2 regions of the Mesorhizobium sp. M0037 genome follow, and region 2 is predicted to be linked to the other one. Evidence: riboswitches for the same ligand, from Rfam matches in the RefSeq annotation. Region 2 holds a riboswitch; the other holds the start of a gene.
The links. A riboswitch is a leader RNA that binds a small molecule or an ion and turns the genes downstream of it on or off. The one in region 2 is predicted to bind thiamine pyrophosphate.
Positions count from the first base shown of each region.

Region 1: linked by a shared signal. The riboswitch ahead of NKJ78_RS26855 (YkoF family thiamine/hydroxymethylpyrimidine-binding protein) and the one ahead of thiB (thiamine ABC transporter substrate binding subunit) in region 2 are both predicted to bind thiamine pyrophosphate.

Region 1 is NZ_JAMYVB010000023.1:7,688-16,167, forward strand. Features, by position in the region: gene NKJ78_RS26830 (DUF1236 domain-containing protein) at 1-147, shown strand, start outside; gene NKJ78_RS26835 (hypothetical protein) at 243-458, shown strand; gene NKJ78_RS26840 (DUF2934 domain-containing protein) at 551-790, shown strand; gene NKJ78_RS26845 (hypothetical protein) at 950-1,201, opposite strand; gene NKJ78_RS26850 (GSU2403 family nucleotidyltransferase fold protein) at 1,467-1,787, opposite strand; TPP riboswitch at 2,067-2,179, shown strand; gene NKJ78_RS26855 (YkoF family thiamine/hydroxymethylpyrimidine-binding protein) at 2,170-2,778, shown strand; gene NKJ78_RS26860 (ABC transporter permease) at 3,034-3,876, shown strand; gene NKJ78_RS26865 (ABC transporter ATP-binding protein) at 3,873-4,655, shown strand; gene NKJ78_RS26870 (ABC transporter substrate-binding protein) at 4,652-5,659, shown strand; gene NKJ78_RS26875 (LexA family transcriptional regulator) at 5,832-6,494, opposite strand; gene NKJ78_RS26880 (hypothetical protein) at 6,575-6,949, shown strand; gene NKJ78_RS26885 (GcrA cell cycle regulator) at 7,036-7,728, shown strand; gene NKJ78_RS26890 (DUF6456 domain-containing protein) at 8,001-8,480, shown strand, end outside.
Region 2 is NZ_JAMYVB010000017.1:98,424-106,903, forward strand. Features, by position in the region: gene NKJ78_RS23660 (RNA polymerase factor sigma-32) at 1-298, shown strand, start outside; gene NKJ78_RS23665 (M48 family metalloprotease) at 381-1,787, opposite strand; gene thiQ (thiamine ABC transporter ATP-binding protein) at 2,118-2,882, opposite strand; gene thiP (thiamine/thiamine pyrophosphate ABC transporter permease) at 2,879-4,486, opposite strand; gene thiB (thiamine ABC transporter substrate binding subunit) at 4,736-5,743, opposite strand; TPP riboswitch at 5,787-5,901, opposite strand; gene NKJ78_RS23685 (thiamine diphosphokinase) at 6,064-6,723, shown strand; gene NKJ78_RS23690 (ABC-F family ATP-binding cassette domain-containing protein) at 6,725-8,480, shown strand, end outside.

The DNA.
Region 1 (8,480 bases), on a different contig from region 2:
GGCGTCGAATTGAATGTCGGCACTGCCTTGCCTGACACTGTCGAGCTGCAGGAGGTTCCCGACGTTCAGTACAGATACGCCGTCGTCGACAACCATACCGTGTTGGTCGACCCCAGCACGCGCAGGATTGTCGAGGTGGTCGAGTAACGCTCGACAACCTAACCATTCATCGGTGATACGGCCCTGTCGTTCTTCCCAAAAGGGCGGCAGGGCCGAATGAACATGATGAAAGGAGAATTGCCATGTTGCCGCATGTCGAGACCCCGAACTCCGCCAATGTTGCGGCGTGTTGCGACAAGTTGCTGGCCGAGCGCAACACGGCGCTGTTATCGATGAAGGAAGCGATCGCGCTCCTGCGGGAGCGCACCGGCACCGATCGTTCGGATGCCGACCTCGCGGGGCTGATCGTCAAGAAAGCGGCGCTGCTCGGCGTTGCGGTGATTTCCGACCCGCGCTGAGATGTCTCGTCACTCAAGACGCCGGCCGAATTTTCGGCTAATGTTTTCGTGGAATCTGGACCAACCGACCGGACCCAACCACGGAGGCTTAAGTGACGGACGACAAACAGGACCGCATTCGCCAGCGCGCGCACGAGATTTGGGAAAAGGCCGGCCGGCCTGAAGGCGCGCATCAGGAACACTGGGAGCAGGCCACGGCTGAAGTCGATGGCGCGGTCGCCAAGCCAAAAAAGGCGGCGAAGAAAGCTGACGCCAAGCCCGCCAAGGCAGCCGCCAAGTCAAAGGCAGCGAAGCCTGCCGCCGCAAAGTCCGGCAAAGCCAAATCGAAATAAGGCCAAGTTGAAACAAGGCCAGTCGAAATAAAGCAAGGCCGGAATTAGCTGGCCGGGCCATCCTTGGCGCCCGCCGTTCAGGCGCGCCCGAGCCTCTCAACCTGACGAATTGCGCCTGCGACGGGCAGCGCAATTCCTTGTGTTTGGCGACAGGCGCCCTCATGCCTCCCAGGCATAACTCGACAGCGCAAAGCGAATCCCGGCAGCTGTCATGGCCAGTTCGCATTCGGTGATCTGGCGCAGGTGGCGCAGATAGCGCGCTACAGTCTGTGGCAGCCAGCCGGCGCAGGCCTCGACATAGGCGCGGCTGTGAACAAGGGTGCCGGTCGACAGCCTCTTGTCCTTCTCGGCAACGACTTTCAGATATTGGCGGATGAAGCGGATGTCGTCGGCGATGTCCTGGCTGGCCATTCGCCAGGCCCCGGCGAGGCGTTCGCACTGATCGAATGACAAGGGCAACAAAGGGGGCGGCAATAAAGGCGGCGGCAACAAGGGCGGCGGCAATGACGGGGGTGACAGCAAAGGACGAGAGAGATCGGCGAAGGCAACATGGTTCGCTGTGCTCAAGGACATTCCTCTCTGCGAAAAGAGATATCGTACTTTATGTACGAACGAGCGTCAAGCCAATTTCGTACAGTTGGGACGATGACAATGAATATAGCAGCGGTCGCTTCAGCTAATCACGCATCGTGAATCCTTCAGGACTCGCACCAATTTCGCGGAGGGATTTTCCCAGGATGGTGTTGACTGTTTCCCTCGTGTCGGCGTCGAACAGGTTCAGGCCGCGCCGGATCGTCTCGCGCCAGTTTTCGCCCTTGTCCCACGCGTCCATGAAGGCGAAGGCAAGGTCGTCCTGGCGACGCGTGGCTTCGAGCGCTTGGGTCAGCAGGCGCGCTTGATGGAGATCCTTCTCCCGCTTGGCCCCAGCGCTCGGCCCGAGTCGCGAGGCGACGATCAGCTTGTGGATGGCGTAGCGCTGGGGCGAGGGGACCAGCACAGGCAAGCCCTAGCGACGCAGCAGCACAGTTCGGATGGGGTCGCGGATAAGGAAATGCAGAAACCGTAAGGGCTGCGCGGAGGCTCTGCCGTTTTCTTGTAATTACGTTTATCAGCTTGAATTTCAACGCAGTTATAAGAAATTCGTGGAAATCTCATAACGCAACGAACTGACGAGTCGCTCTGAACGCCCGGGCGCCCGGCCCGTCTGGCCCAAAACACTTTGCCGCAGTGCCTTCAACAAACGGCTTCCCCAATGTCGCGAACAATGCTTTAACCCGCTCATCCACAGGGGTGCTCCGTATGGTCGGGGCTGAGATGAGGGCGGCAAGCCTTCGGACCCTAAAGCTGATCTGGATAATACCAGCGGAGCGAGGCGGGCGATGTTTTCAGGCGCACAGATTTCCCTTTATCCCATGACCGACGATTTCGTCGGCGTCATCCTTGGCGCGCTCGGCGCGCTCGATCCGTGGCGCGACCGGCTGCGGATCGAAACCGACGACATCTCGACGCTTATGGTCGGGCCGCCCGAGGTGCTGTTTCCCGCCATGCGCGACCTGTTCGTCGCGGCGGCCAGAAGCGGCAAGCACTGCGTGCTTTCGGCAGCGGTCTCGCGCGGCTGTCCGGGCGAGCCCGACGATCCGATCTGCCGCTCCGACGAGACCGGCGGCCCCGCCATTCCGCTGGACGAGCGCAAGATCGCCGCGATCCGCGCTGTCCAGGCCACGCCGTCGACCGGCCAGCCGGTGGCGGCGCAGTTCTCGCTCTATGTGATGGGCACAGGCGACCATATGGACGAGATCTATGGCTGCATCGATTTCCTGAAACAGTCCGGCGTCTTTGAACGCTCAAAGAACTTCTGCACCAAACTGCGCGGCGATGCCGGTGCGGTGTTTGCCACGCTCAACGAGGCCTTCTGCCGCTTCGGCCCCGGCGCCGGCCACGTCACCCTCGACATCACGATTTCGGCGAACAGCCCGAGCGGGGTCTGAGCCGCGGCTCAAGCGTCGTTCCTCGAGGATGTTGCCGTGGCTGGTTTATCTGACCCATTGCGTGGAGGAGATGCCTCTGACCCCTCAGCACAAAGAGGAGGGGAGCCATTGGCGATTGGCGAAGACCGCGATGCCCACGAATCTCCCCCCTTGAGCGGGAGATGGCCGGCAGGCCAGAGCGGGTCCCACCGCGTGGAGCGCCGACGCCCTTTTTGCATCGGCAAGGCGTGGGCGCCCTATGCGAGACGACCCCCTCTGTCGCCTTCGGCGACATCTCTCCCTCGAGGGGGGAGATTAGCCGCAGCCATCGCCAAGACCATCCCTGCCGCCATCGCCTTCGCCTTGCTCCTCGCGGCCTGGGAACTCTACGCCCGCTATGGCGGCGCTGCCCCCATCATGCTGCCGCCGCCGTCGCGCGTGCTGCAGCAGGCCTGGGAGCATCGCGCCGCACTCGCCGACAACACCATGCCCACCGTCCGCGCCACATCAGCCGGCTTCGCCTGCTCGTTGGTCGCTGCCTTCGTGCTTTCGGCGCTGGTCGATTTCTTGGCCCCGCTGCGCCGCGCGCTGTTTCCGCTGCTGATCGTCAGCCAGACCTTGCCGCTGGTCGCGATCGCGCCGCTCATCGTGCTGTGGTTCGGCTTCGGGCTGATGCCAAAAATCCTGCTTGTGGCGCTCGTCACCTTCTTCCCGATGATGGTCGCGCTGGTCGAAGGTTTTGCTGCGACCAGCAAGGAGATTTCGCAGATGCTCGCCGCCATGGGGGCAGGGCGCTGGCGTATCTTCTGGCTGGCGCGCCTGCCTTCGGCGCTGCCCTATTTCTTCGCCGGGCTGCGCATCTCCGTCACCTACGCCGTGGTCGGCGCGATCTTCGCCGAATATGCGGGGGCGGCGAAGGGGCTGGGCATCTACATGCTCAATGCCAAGAACAACTTTCGGCCCGATCTGGTGCTCGCTGCCGTCGCCGTCAGCGCCGCGCTCACGCTGATCCTGTTCGGCATTGTCGTGCTCGTCCAGCGTTTCGCCATGCCTTGGGAGAATGCAGGGAGCGAAAGCCGCGACGGCAAGGTTGAAGCTGCAGAAGAGAACCGTCAATGACGCGGCTCGAACTCCGGGACATCAGGAAGAACTTCGGCGCGCTTGAGGTGCTCGCCGGCATTTCGCTTCATGTCGCGGCCGGCGAGTTCGTCTCCATCCTCGGCCCTTCCGGCGCCGGCAAGTCGACGCTGTTCCAGTTGCTGACCGGCGCGCTGAAAGGTGAGGGCGACATGCGCTTCGACGGCGCGCCATTGCAGGGCAGCCCCTTCGCCTTCATGCCGCAGCGCGACGCGCTGATGCCGTGGCGGCGCGTCATCGACAATGTGACGCTGGGGCTGGAAGTTCAGGGTCTTGGCCGCAAGGCGGCACGCGAGCACGTCGCGCCGCTGTTTGCCGAGTTCGGCCTTGCCGGCTTTGAGCGCGCCTGGCCGGCGGAACTTTCCGGCGGCATGCGCCAGCGCGCGGCGCTTTTGCGCACCGTGGTGCAGCAGCGCGACATGCTGCTGCTCGACGAGCCCTTTGGCGCGCTGGATGCACTGACCCGCGCGGGTGTGCAGCGCTGGCTGGAAGGCATGTGGCAGCGCCACCGCTGGACCGCGCTGCTGATCACCCATGACGTGCGCGAAGCCGTCTACCTCTCGGATCGAATCTATCTGATGTCGGCGCGGCCGGCCCGCATCATCGGCGAGATTGCCGTGCCGCTGCCGCGCCCGCGCACCACCGGCGGCGATGCCGCGCGCCAGGCCGCCGCGCTCGAAGCCGACATCCTCGACACGCTGCTCAATCCCGGGACTGACCGGGGCTTGTTTCCGCAGACCGCTCAAAGGAGTTTTTCATGACCGAATTCACACGCCGGCAGGCTTTGCTGCTGACGCTGGCCGCCGGATTGCCGCTGGCCTCTCGCGCTCATGCGGCTACGCAAAAAATCACCGTCGCGCTCGACTGGACGGTCAACACCAACCATGTCGGCCTGTTCGTTGCCCGCGACAAAGGGTTTTACGGCGAGGCTGGGCTCGATGTTGAGATCCTGCCCTATGGCGATACCGGCGCCGGCACGCTGGTCGCCAACCGCATCGCCGATTTCGGCATTGCCGGCGTCGGCCTGTTTACCCAGCGGGCTGCCGGCGCCGATCTTAAGGCGGTCTACGCCGTGGTCCAGCAGGAGACCGGCCGGTTGGTCTTCAACGCGGATCGCGGCGAGATCAAGAGTCCCAGGAATCTCGACGGTCTGACCTATGGCGGCTTCGGCAGCGCCTGGGAAAACACGCTGATCTCGACCATCATCCGCCACGATGGCGGCAAGGGCGTTTTCGAGACGGTGACATTAGGCACCTCGGCCTATGAGGCGCTGGCCAACGGCTCGGTCGACTTCACGCTGGAGGTCTCGACCTGGGAAGGCGTCGATGCGGAGCTGAAAGGCGTCAGGCAGCGCGGCTTCCGCTACGCCGACTACGGCGTGCCCGACGAGCACACCACCTTGATCGCCTCCAGCAATGCATATCTCCAGGCAAACCCGAAGGCCGCATCGGCCTTCGTCGAAGCAACGCGGCGCGGCTACCAGTTTGCCTGCGATCACCCGCAGGAGGCTGGCGACCTGCTGATCGCGTCCAACAAGGACGCGCTGACCGACCCGGCGCTGATCCACGCTTCGCTGAAGATGCTCGTCGACGGGCACTTCTTGCGCAGCCAGGACGGCGTCATCGGCACCATCGCCAGGGCCAAGATCGAGGCGATCGGAACCTACCTCTTCAGGGCCGGCATATTGCTCGATGGCGATGGCAAGGTTCTGAAGGAGAAGCCGGATTTCGGGGGGTATTTTACGAACGAGTTTTTGGGCGCGTAATCTCCCCCCTCGAGGGGGAGATGTCGCCGAAGGCGACAGAGGGGGTCGGTACGTCCTGACGCGACTTCCTATCGCGGACAGAGGACGTCAGCGCCTTACGCGCGGCGACCCCCTCTGGCCTGCCGGCCATCTCCCCTTCGAGGGGGGAGATTGCGCCTCACCGCCTTCTCCCTCACATATCGATCATCGAGCGCTTCACCCGGCCGATGATGGTGATGGCGCCTTCCAGCGCCGGCGGCGGGATGTCCATGTAGGAGGCCGGCTGGAAGGGCGGGTTCTCGTTGGGGCGGTAACGCTTGTAGGTGGCCTGGCCGGATTCGTCCGAAATGACGTAGCAGCCATTGGTCACCAGCCGCTTGTCCCTGAGGTTGACGAAGATGATCGAATCCGGTGGCGAGATCTTGTTCATCGACGGGCCGTCGACGCGCAGAGCAATCCATTGGCCCTGCTCCAGATCGGTGGTGGGGATGGTCGGATAGTCGCTGAGATTGACCACCATGTCCTGGCTGCCGAGTTCGCCGGCGCTGATCCATGAGACGATGGGCACATCGACGGTGGCCAGCGACGGCATCGGGATCTGCCGGCCCGACTCGTCAAAGCCGAAATGGCCCCCCGCAAGGCTGCCGCCGTCACCGTTGAACAAGAGCCAGCCGGGATCGACGCCGAACAGGCGGCCGTATTTCTCCGCCGCCTTGCGCGACAGCGGCCGGTTACCATTCTCGTGACTGATCAGCGTGTTCTTGTTGATGTCGCGCAATGCCCGCGCCGCGTCGCTCGGCGAGGCATAACCCGCCTCCGCCCGCGCCTGCTGCAATCTGTGCCTCGGTTCCTGCATCGTACAAATTGCCTGAAATTTATCGTCCAATATGTACGATTTCGCTTGCGTACGTTTCGTACATATCGTACGCTTAGCGCATGATCGAACAAACCGCAAGCGTTTCCGCAGACATCGTCAGCTTTCTCCCATCGTCCGGGCTGTCCTCCTCCCCGGTCCGGACGCAAACCGGGGCTCTTGCCCCGGATCCGGTCGAACCGTCGTCCCCCCGATCGACCGGAACGGCCGGAGCCGCTCCTCTCCCGGCTCCGGCCACCTCTTCAGCCCATGGCGCCGCCGGTGCGCCAAGGGCTGTCTCCGGCGGGCAGGGTATTTCCTGCATCCGCACGGAAGATGGCACCGTCATCCTGTTCGACCGGCTGACGGGCAGGGCGGTTTCCGCCCTCACCAAAGCGGCCGCCGAAGCCGCCTTGCGGCATCTCGCCGGCTCGCTGCCGGCCGCCAGTATCGGCTGACCGCACCGACCATCCGCTCTGATTTTTTCCCGTGGGCCCTCGGGGCCGGCGCTCGGCCTTTGCGCGCGCAATCAATGGATACCGACATGACTGCCTATACCGACACCGAATTGCAGGAGATCGCCGTCTGGCTGAGGGATGGCCTGTCGGCCACAGGGATCGCCGTCCGCTTCACGGCGCTGCGCGGCAGTCCGGTCTCGCGCAATGCCATCATCGGCATCGTCCACCGCAACAGCGCGTTGAAGACCATCGGCTTCGCCAACCCCAGAGGCGGCAGGTCCGGCGGCCGACCGAGGAAGAATGCGACGGGGAAGACTGCGGCAAACGAGAATACCGCCAAGAGGAATCCGCCGGCGCAGCCAAGCAAGCTCGTAAGGGAAGTAGGAGTTTCGAAGCAGGCCGCGCCGGTCAAACCGGCCGCCAAACCGAGCCGTCAGCCATCGGCCAGGCCTCTGTTGCCAGCCCGTCCGGCGCCCTCGATCCCGGGCGAAGGACGGCTGGTGGTGGACGGCGAAATCTACCGCTTCAATGTGCCGGCGCCGCGCCCTGCCTCGCTCGGGCGTCAGCCGCATGTCGCCGCCATGCGCTTCATCGACTGCCTGTTCGACCGCTGCCGCGCGCCGCTCGACCTGACGCTGGAGGAAGACCCCGACAACGATGCTCCCGGCAGTCGGCCGGGGCTCGAGATGCTGTGCTGCGGCCTGCGCACAAGGGCGCTGAAAAGCTACTGCGAATATCATCAGACGCGTTTCCACCGACCTGTGGCGGAGGTGGTGTGAGCGGCTGGGCTCCGTTCCTCGCCTCCGGACGACCCCACCAATGATCGAAAGCCGGCGGGACAGCGCCCCCCTCTGTCCTGGCGGACATCTCCCCCACGCGGGGGGAAATTGGCAGCTCGCTCGCACTGCCTTCCAACGGCGGTGGTGATTGGCGAAAGCCGACGCGACATCCGATCTCCCCCCTCGTGGGGGAGATGCCCGGCAGGGCAGAGGGGGGCGCGAAGGAACGCCAACCTCCCGGCTCAACAACCCAATCCCACAAGGATCCCCCGATGAGCAAAAAAACCGCGCAGAAAGCCAAACCGCCGAAAGTGCCTGCGGGCGAAGCCGAGCAGGTGCGCATCCGCCGCGAGATCGGCCATGATTTCGCGCTGAAGGACGATCGCTTCGGCCGCAAGCGGTTGAGCGTCGGCACCGAAGAGGCGCGGCGCGTCTACGAGGTCTCCAATGACGGCTACACCGCGACCGGCGGCATCGTGCGGGTGCGCAATGTCGATCCGCTGGTCGGCATCACCTCGCTGACCCGCCAGCAGCGTGAGGCCGGCCAGCGGTTTCGCGACGATTTCGAGCGCGCCTCGCGTGACGGGCTGCGGCCGATGCCGTGGGAAGAGCGCATTGACGGCGGCCGCATCAATGGCGGCATCCCCGACCGCGTGCTCAACGCCGGCCGCGCCCACACCCATGCCATCGCCGCCATGGCCCACTGGGAAGTGGCGGAGGTGGTTCGCAAAATCTGCCTCGAAGGCCAGTCG
Region 2 (8,480 bases):
CACCACCGAGCGGATGGACTTCCTGATTTCGGACGATCCATTGCCCGACGAGGTCGCCGGCGACACCATCGACGTCGAACGGCGCCTGATGTGGCTGAAGACGGCGCTCCGCGCGCTCAATGCCCGCGAACTCAGGATCATCGAGGAGCGCCGGCTGACCGACGAAGGTGCGACGCTTGAGGCGCTCGGCGAGACCCTCGGTATTTCCAAGGAGCGTGTCCGCCAGATCGAGGCCCGCGCCATGGAAAAGCTCAAGCTCGCGCTGGTCAAGCAGAACCCCGAATTCATGGCAGCGTGAGATTGCCAGGAACAGGGGTACCGCCCTGAGTTATCTCAGAAAAAAGCACTACGAAGGCTGGGGTTTCTGACGAAGACCGGCGCTATCTGTCCGTGACGATCTTGACCTTGTCGCCGGCCGAAACCGAGGCGCCCGGCGACATCGCGTTGAGCACGCGGAACAGATCGAGCTTGCGGTCGACGCCGACCATCTGCGCCGAAAGTGTGCCCATCGTCTGCCCGGCCTGTACCGTGACGACGCGGATATGCAGCGGCTTCAGTGCCGCCTTCTCGGCGGGGCTGAGCACGCGGAACGAACCGCTGACCGAGCGTGCCACCGGATCGAGTGTCGTGCTGGCCGAGGGGGCCGCTGTCAACAGCCGGTAGACCTGACCGCCGGCGCGGATCACCGCAATGTCGAACTGCCAGCCATCGGCGCCGGCGTGCGCGGTCGCCGCCTGGTTGCCGTCGATCGTCTCCTGGCGCACACTGGTCTCGTCGAGACCGGCCACCCAGCCGCTTCTGATGTAGTCGGTCAGCGCACGATCCTTGTCGATCGACACACCGTCGAAGCGGATCGCCATGTCGCCGGGACCGGTCGCCGTCACTGCCGCCGCCGAATTGTCGATGATGAAGCCGTCGGGCACCGTGAACGAAACGCCGAGGCCCGGATGCAGGAAGGTCTGGCCGCGCACATAGCCCTCTTCCGGCGTGTCGCCATAGAGCAGGCCGTCTATCCCGGCCAGGAAGGAATCGCGGTCGCGGGTGCCGATGCCCGGCGCGCCGAACTGGCGGGCGTGGCGCTGCGCCAGATCAATTCGCTGCGGCGTGTTGGGGTGCGTGGCCAGGAAGTCGAGGCTGGCGTCGGTGGCGCCGCTGATCGAGCGGAAATCGGTATAGGCCGACATCGACTGCAGGAAACGCCCGGCGGCATAGGGATCGTAACCCGCCTCGCCGATCGACTTGATGCCGATCGCGTCTGCCTCCAGCTCCTGGTTGCGCGAGAACTGCGCCAGCCTCAGCTTGCCGCGGATCAATGCCTGCTTGGCGGTCGGGCTGTCGCCCAGCACATCGGAGACCACCTTGGTCGCCAGGCCTTCCTCGGCCTCGAGCTGCTGGCGCTGCAATCCGTGATTGGCGGTGACGTGGCCCATCTCATGCGCGATGACGGCGGCGAGTTCGGCCGAATCATTGGCCAGCGCCAGCAGGCCGCGGGTGACGTAGAGATAGCCGCCCGGCAGCGCGAAAGCGTTGACGTTGGGCGAATTGAGGATGGTGATGCGATAGGTCTGGGTCGGATTGGCCGACACCACGGTCAGGCTGCCGACAACCTTGGCCACCATGCGCTCGAGCTTGGGATCGGAATATTCGCCGCCATAGGTGGCAAGGATGCGCGGATGTTGCGCCTTCGCCAGTTCGGCAAGCTTGCTGTTGGCGGCGACATTGTCGACCGTGATCGGCTTGTCGGAAGGCTGGAAGCCGGATTCCTGCACTTCGGGAGGCGTGAACATCTGGCAGCTGGCCAGCGCCACGGCAAGGCCGGCCAGCGCGAGGAAGCGCACCAGCGGTCTGCGTTTCAAAGTGTCAGTGCCGGTCGGCAGCACGGCGTTCCTTCAGCTCTCGGCGCATGATTTGGACCGGGGTCCGCGCCAGCGAAAAATCGGTTTTCGTTGGCAATCCTGCACACATCAAAAAACCTACAGCGTTTACGCATCCGGCCGGGTGCGGCGCTGTAGGGGCAAATCACGGCTCGTGCCGGACCAGTACTAAGCGGACCTAGCCACATCGACTGGACCATGGCAAGCAAGCGCCACATCACCTGTAGCCGGTTTGGTCGTAAATTATGTCCGCTTCCGGGCAATATCGCGTGATCCGCCCGAACTTGCGCCGATATAGCGCCGAAACGCTTCAGGGCCAGTGCCGTCGAAAAAATCGGCGGCAGGTCCCGTCGCGGCAACCCTGCCATTGTCCAGAAAAACCATCTGCTCGCCGATACGGCGAGCGTCTTCCGGCTGATGCGTGACGAACAGCACCGTCATCGCCCGCTCGGCATGAACGCCGGCCACCAGGTCGAGCATGTCGTCGCGCAGTGCTGGCCCGAGCGAAGCGAACGGCTCGTCGAGCAGCAGCACTGGCCGGTCGCGCACCAGAACGCGGGCGAGCGCCACGCGCTGCCTTTCGCCGCCGGAGAGTTCGCGGGGCAGGCGCATTTCCTTGCCGGCCAGGCCGACGCGGTCAAGCGCCTCGGCGATTGCGGCGCGATCGGCGTCGGTCAGGTTGAGCGATGGCGAGCGGCCGAGCCCGACATTCTTCTCCACCGAGAGATGAGCAAACAGATTGTTTTCCTGGAATACCATCGATACCGGCCGCGCCGAAGGCGGCTCGGCGCCGACATCGGCGCCGCCGATCAGCACACGACCGGACTCCGGCGTCTCGAAACCAGCCACCAGATTGAGCAAGGTCGATTTGCCCGAACCACTTGCCCCCATGATGGCGGTGATCTTAGATGTATCGAATTCGACATCGAACAGGAATGACGTTTCGCCATAGCTGAACGAGACCTTGTCCAGCCGGACAGTCGTGCCTTTCTCCACAGCGGACGTCACGATCTCTCTCCCCGTCCCAGCCAGTCTGCCGCGACCACCAATGCAAGGCAGACCGCCCCGAGCAGCAAAGCCAGCCCGGCAGCATCGGCCGTGCGATAGCTGCCCATGCGCGCCAGCAGGAGATAGGGCAAGGTCTGCACCGAATCGCTGCCGAACAGCGCGATGACGCCGAGATCGCCGAGCGACAGCGCCACGGCGAAGGCAAAGCCGGTGGCCAGCGGCCGCCGGAGCGATGGCCAGTCGACCAGAAGCAGCCGGTTCCAGCCCGCAATGCCGAGCTGCGCGCACAGCTTTTCGTGGCGCTCGCTGGCCGCATCATAGGCCGGGCGCATCGCGCGGATGGCAAAGGGCATCGCCATCACCGCATTGACGGTGACGACCATGACCGGCGCGATGGCAAAGACATCGCTGACCGTGCGCAGCAGGAGAAACCAGCCGGCGCCGATGACGACGGGCGGCACGACGAGGACGAAGCCGGCGCCGGTGTCGGTGGCATGCTCGAGCAATGAACGGGCACTGGACCGGCGGCGCAGCGACAATGCCCGACGCGCCATGATCAGCGACAGCGACAGCGCCACCGAAAGTAGCGCCGCCGAGAAGGCGAGACCGGCGCTGGTCAGCGTCGCCTGACGCACGGCACTCTCGCCCGCCAACCGGCCGAGATCGGCGTCGAGGCCGGACGCGACGGTGGCCGCCATTGGTCCGGCGACGAACAGCAAGGCGAGCACGATCAGGACGGCGTTGAACGCTGTTTCTGCTTTGCCGGCCAAGTGATAGCGGCGCGGCGCGACAGGCAAATTGGCGTCGCCGGTCACATTGGCGCCGAGCCGCGTCAGCGCCAGCATGACGGCAAAAGTCAGCGCGATCTGCAGCACCGTCAGCGTCACCGCTCGCGCCGGATCGAAGTCGAAACGCAGCGCCTGATAGATGGCGACTTCCAGCGTCGTCGCCGCCGGCCCGCCGCCGAGGATCAGCACGATGGTGAAGGAGGTGATGCAAAGCATGAAGACAAGCCCGGCGACGCCCGGCAGCGCGGCGCGCAGCACCGGCCACTCGATCAGCCGGAAGGCTGGCCTCGCCCCCATGCCGAGCTGGCTCGCCAGCCGCCATTGATCGGCCGGCACCGTTCCCAGCGCTTCGAGGAACAGCCGGGTGGCCAGCGGCAGGTTGAAGAAGACGTGGGCGACGAGGATGCCTGGCAGCCCATAGATGTCGGGCCAGCTCTGGCCACCGATCGCGGCGAAATAACCGGCGCGGCCATAGAGCGCCAGTATGCCCAGCGCTGCGACAATCGCCGGCAAGGCAAGGGGCACAGTAAACAGCTGCAGGATGAAGCCGCGTCCGAAGAAGCGCGGATGCCGCGACAGCGCGCGGGCGACGAACAGCGCCGGTACGACGGAAAGCAGAGTCGAGAGCGCAGCCTGCCAGAGCGTGAAGCGGACAACGCGCACGAGATAGAGGTCAAAGGCGGACGCGGCGCCGGAAAGGTCGTGCGCGCCTTCCCGGATAAGGCCGGCGAAGGCGCCACCGATCAGCAGCGCGATTGCCGCAAGCGCGACAATGCCGGCCGTGATGCGGGGGTCAGAGGGATAGTGCGCACGCATTTCGTGCTATCCAACCCTACATCGCATGTTGGCTGCTGACGGAAATATTTCACGGAGGTCGAGTTCCCGCCCACCCCCCTCTGTCCTGCCGGACATCTCCCCCGCAAGGGGGGAGATTAGCAGCTTCGCTCCCCGCCCCATCCTCGCCGCGTTGGAGGTTGACGAAAGCTTTCGAGCGCTTGATCTCCCCCCTTGCGGGGGAGATGGCCGGCAGGCCAGAGGGGGGTGTTCAAGCGCCATCCTGAATTCCTACTTGCTCATCACCGCCAGCCATTCATCCACCCAGGCCTTGCGATTTGCCGCGACCTCTTCCGGGCTGAACAGCAAGGTCTTCGCCGGCTTGACCAGCCTATCAAAAGCCGGATTGAGCGGCTTGTCGGTTTTCCCGGCCGGGAACATCCAGTTGGTCTCCGGAATGACATCCTGGAATTTCGGCCCGGTCATGAAGGCCAGGAACTTCGCCGCCAGCGGGTTCTTCGCGCCCGTGGTGGTGATGCCGGCGACCTCGACCTGCAGATACTCGCCCTCCTCGAACGACGCCGCCTGGAAGCGCCCGGTGTTCTCGGCCACCATGTGGTAGGCCGGCGACGTCGTATAGGAAAGCACCATCGGCGCCTCGCCCTTGGTGAACAGGCCGTAGGCCTCGCTCCAGCCCGGCGTCACCGTCAGCACTTTGCCCTTGAGTTTCGCCCAGGCTTCCGGCGCCCTGTCGCCATAGACCGACTTGACCCACAGCAGCAGGCCGAGGCCCGGCGTCGACGTCCTCGGATCCTGGATGACGATCTTGTCGGCGGCATCGCCCTCGACCAGTTCCTTCAGGCTCTTCGGTGGGTTCTTCAGCTTCTCGGTGTCGTGGACGACGGCGAAATAACCATAATCATAGGGCACGAAAGTGTCGTCGCTCCAGCCGCCCGGCACGTTGTTTTCAGCCACCGCGCCATGTCGGACAAACAGGCCGGAAGCCTTGGCTTCCGCGGTGAGGTTGGTGTCGAGGCCAAGCACGATATCTGCTTTGGTCGAGGCTCCTTCCAGCTTGACGCGGTTGAGAAGTGCGACGCCGTCGGCCGCCGAGACGAAGTCGACGCTGCAGCCGCACTCGGCTTCGAATTCCTTCTTCACCTGGGGGCCCGGACCCCAGTCGGCAGTGAAACTCTCATAGGTATAGATCGTGAGTTTTTCCTGCGCGGACGCAGAGCTTGCCAGTAGCGAAACAGCAAGCCCCAGCGCTGGGACAAGACGGGACAAAAACATGCGCATCGGCGCCTCCTTCATTCGTGTTGAAAGGAATTGAGGCGTCGGGCTGTCCGAAGCGTCTAATCCCTCCGCCGGTACAAACCGGATCAGGTTCAGCGGGTTGGCGAGACTGCCTCTCAGCCGGTCCGCGAAGATCGCGTCCGGCACCCCGTTAGAGCGTTTCGACACATAGGCCCGGCCAAGGTGCCACGCAAGTGGAAGTTTGCCCGAGCATGATCCCGGAAAGTGGAATCCGTTTCCGGAAAAAGATCATGCTCCAACAAAGAGTGACGGTGCCGCTCGGCCTTCCGTTTCGTCGGCGGGGCTGGTAAGGGCCAGCGGATATGAGCACATTCACCATCCTGCTTGGCGGCGATCTCGTCCGCACGCCGCGGCTCGACCGCCAGGTCGCGGGCACGCGCGTCATCGCCGCCGACGCCGGCATCGATCATGCCCGCCTGCTCGGCGTGATGCCGGAGCTGTGGGTCGGCGATTTCGATTCCGTGCCGGCGGACCTGCCTGCCGATCTCGCCGCCGTGCCGCGGGAGGTGTTTCCTCCCGAAAAGGACAAGACCGATGGCGAACTGGCGATCGCGGCGGCATTGGAACGCGGCGCCACCAGCCTGGTGCTGGCCGGCGCTTTCGGCGGCAAGCGCGCCGACCACGCCTTCCTCCATCTGGCGCTCAGCCTGCGGCTGGCCGAGGCCGGCACAAAATTGCTGTTGACCAGCGGAGCGCAGGAAGGCGCCCCTCTGCTGCCTGGCAAGGCCGGCTTCGACTATGCCGACGGAACGCTGTTTTCGGTGCTCGGCTTTTCCGATCTTTCGGGCCTCACCGTGTCCGGCGCGAAGTGGCCGCTCGACCATGTCGAGGTCGTGTTCGGCTCGTCGCTGACCATCTCGAACGAGGTCAAGTCCAACACGACCGGGGGCGGCCTCGAAATCGCGCTCGGCCATGGCCGCGCGCTGCTGCTCGCCCACCCCTACCCCTTGCCTGAAAGCTGACATGGCCCCGCCCCTTCTCAACCTCGACGGGATAAGACTGACCTTTGGCGGCACGCCGCTGCTCGATGGCGCCGAACTGACGGCGTCCGCCGGTGACAAGATCGCGCTCGTCGGCCGCAACGGCTCCGGCAAGTCGACGCTCCTGAAGATTGCTGCTGGTCTGATCGAGCCGCAAGACGGCGAGGTCTTCCGCCAGCCTTCGGCAACGGTGCGCTATCTCCCGCAAATGCCCGACATGGACGGCTTTGCCAATGTGCGTGCCTATGTCGAGGCTGGGCTTGGGCCTGCCGACGATCCCTACCGCGCCACATATCTGATGGAGCATCTCGGCCTCGCCGGCACGGAGAACCCCAACGATCTCTCCGGTGGCGAGGCGCGCCGCGCAGCACTTGCCCGCGTCATGGCGCCCGAACCCGATATTCTGCTGCTTGACGAGCCGACCAACCATCTCGATTTGTCGGTCATCGAATGGCTGGAAGAGGAGCTCGTCCGGACGTCTTCGGCGCTGATCGTCATCTCGCACGACCGACGCTTCCTCGAACGCGTCTCGCGCGCCACTGTCTGGCTCGACCGTGGCCAGACCCGCCGCCTCGACAAGGGCTTTGGCCATTTCGAGGAATGGCGCGACCTTGTGCTGGAAGAGGAAGAGCGCGAACAGCACAAGCTGGGCCGCCAGATCGTGCGCGAGGAGCATTGGCTGCGCTATGGCGTGACGGCTCGCCGCAAACGCAACATGCGCCGCCTGGGCGAACTGCAGACCATGCGCCAGCGTTTTCGCGGCCATCGCGGCGCCGAGGGCTCGGCCACCATGGTGGCCAGCGACGCCGCCGAATCCGGCAAGCTGGTGATCGAGGCCAAGAACATCGAAAAGAGCTTTGGCGACCTCACCGTGGTCAAAGGCTTCTCGACCCGCATCCAGCGCGGCGATCGCATCGGCCTTGTCGGGCCGAACGGCGCCGGCAAGACGACGCTGTTGAAGATGCTCACCGGCGAGATGAAGCCCGACGCCGGCTCGGTGCGGCTCGGCACCAATCTGGAAATCGCCACGCTCGACCAGAAGCGCGAGGCGGTCGATCCGGCCGAGACCCTGGCGCAGTATCTCACGGACGGGCGCGGCGAAAACCTCGTCATCAATGGCGAGCAGCGCCATGTCGTGTCCTACATGAAGGATTTCCTGTTCAAGCCGGAACAGGCGCGCACCCCGGTGCGCGAGCTGTCCGGCGGCGAACGGGCGCGGCTGCTCCTGGCGCGTGTTCTGGCGCGGCCGGCCAACCTTCTGGTGCTCGACGAGCCGACCAACGATCTCGACATGGAGACGCTGGAACTGTTGCAGGAACTTGTCGCCGGCTTTGCCGGCACGGTCATCCTGGTCAGCCACGACCGCGACTTCCTCGACCGCACCGTCACCAGCATCATCGCCCCGGACGGAGGCGGCCGCTGGATCGAATATGCCGGTGGCTATTCCGACATGGTCGCGCAGCGCGGCGGCACCCGGCTCGACGACCGCAAGGCGCGCGCCAAGGCCGAAGCCAGCGATGCGCCGGCGCCGGGCAAGAGCGAGCCGGCAGCGCCAAAAGGGCCGTCTAAGAAACTGTCGTTCAAGCAGAAATTCGCTCTGGAATCCTTGCCCAAGAAGATCGAGGCGATAATGGCCTCGATCTCGCGGTTGGAAAACAACATTGCCGATCCCGCCTATTACGAGCGCGACCCGGCCTCGTTCCAAAAGACCATCGCCGCCCTCGACAAAGAACGCGCCA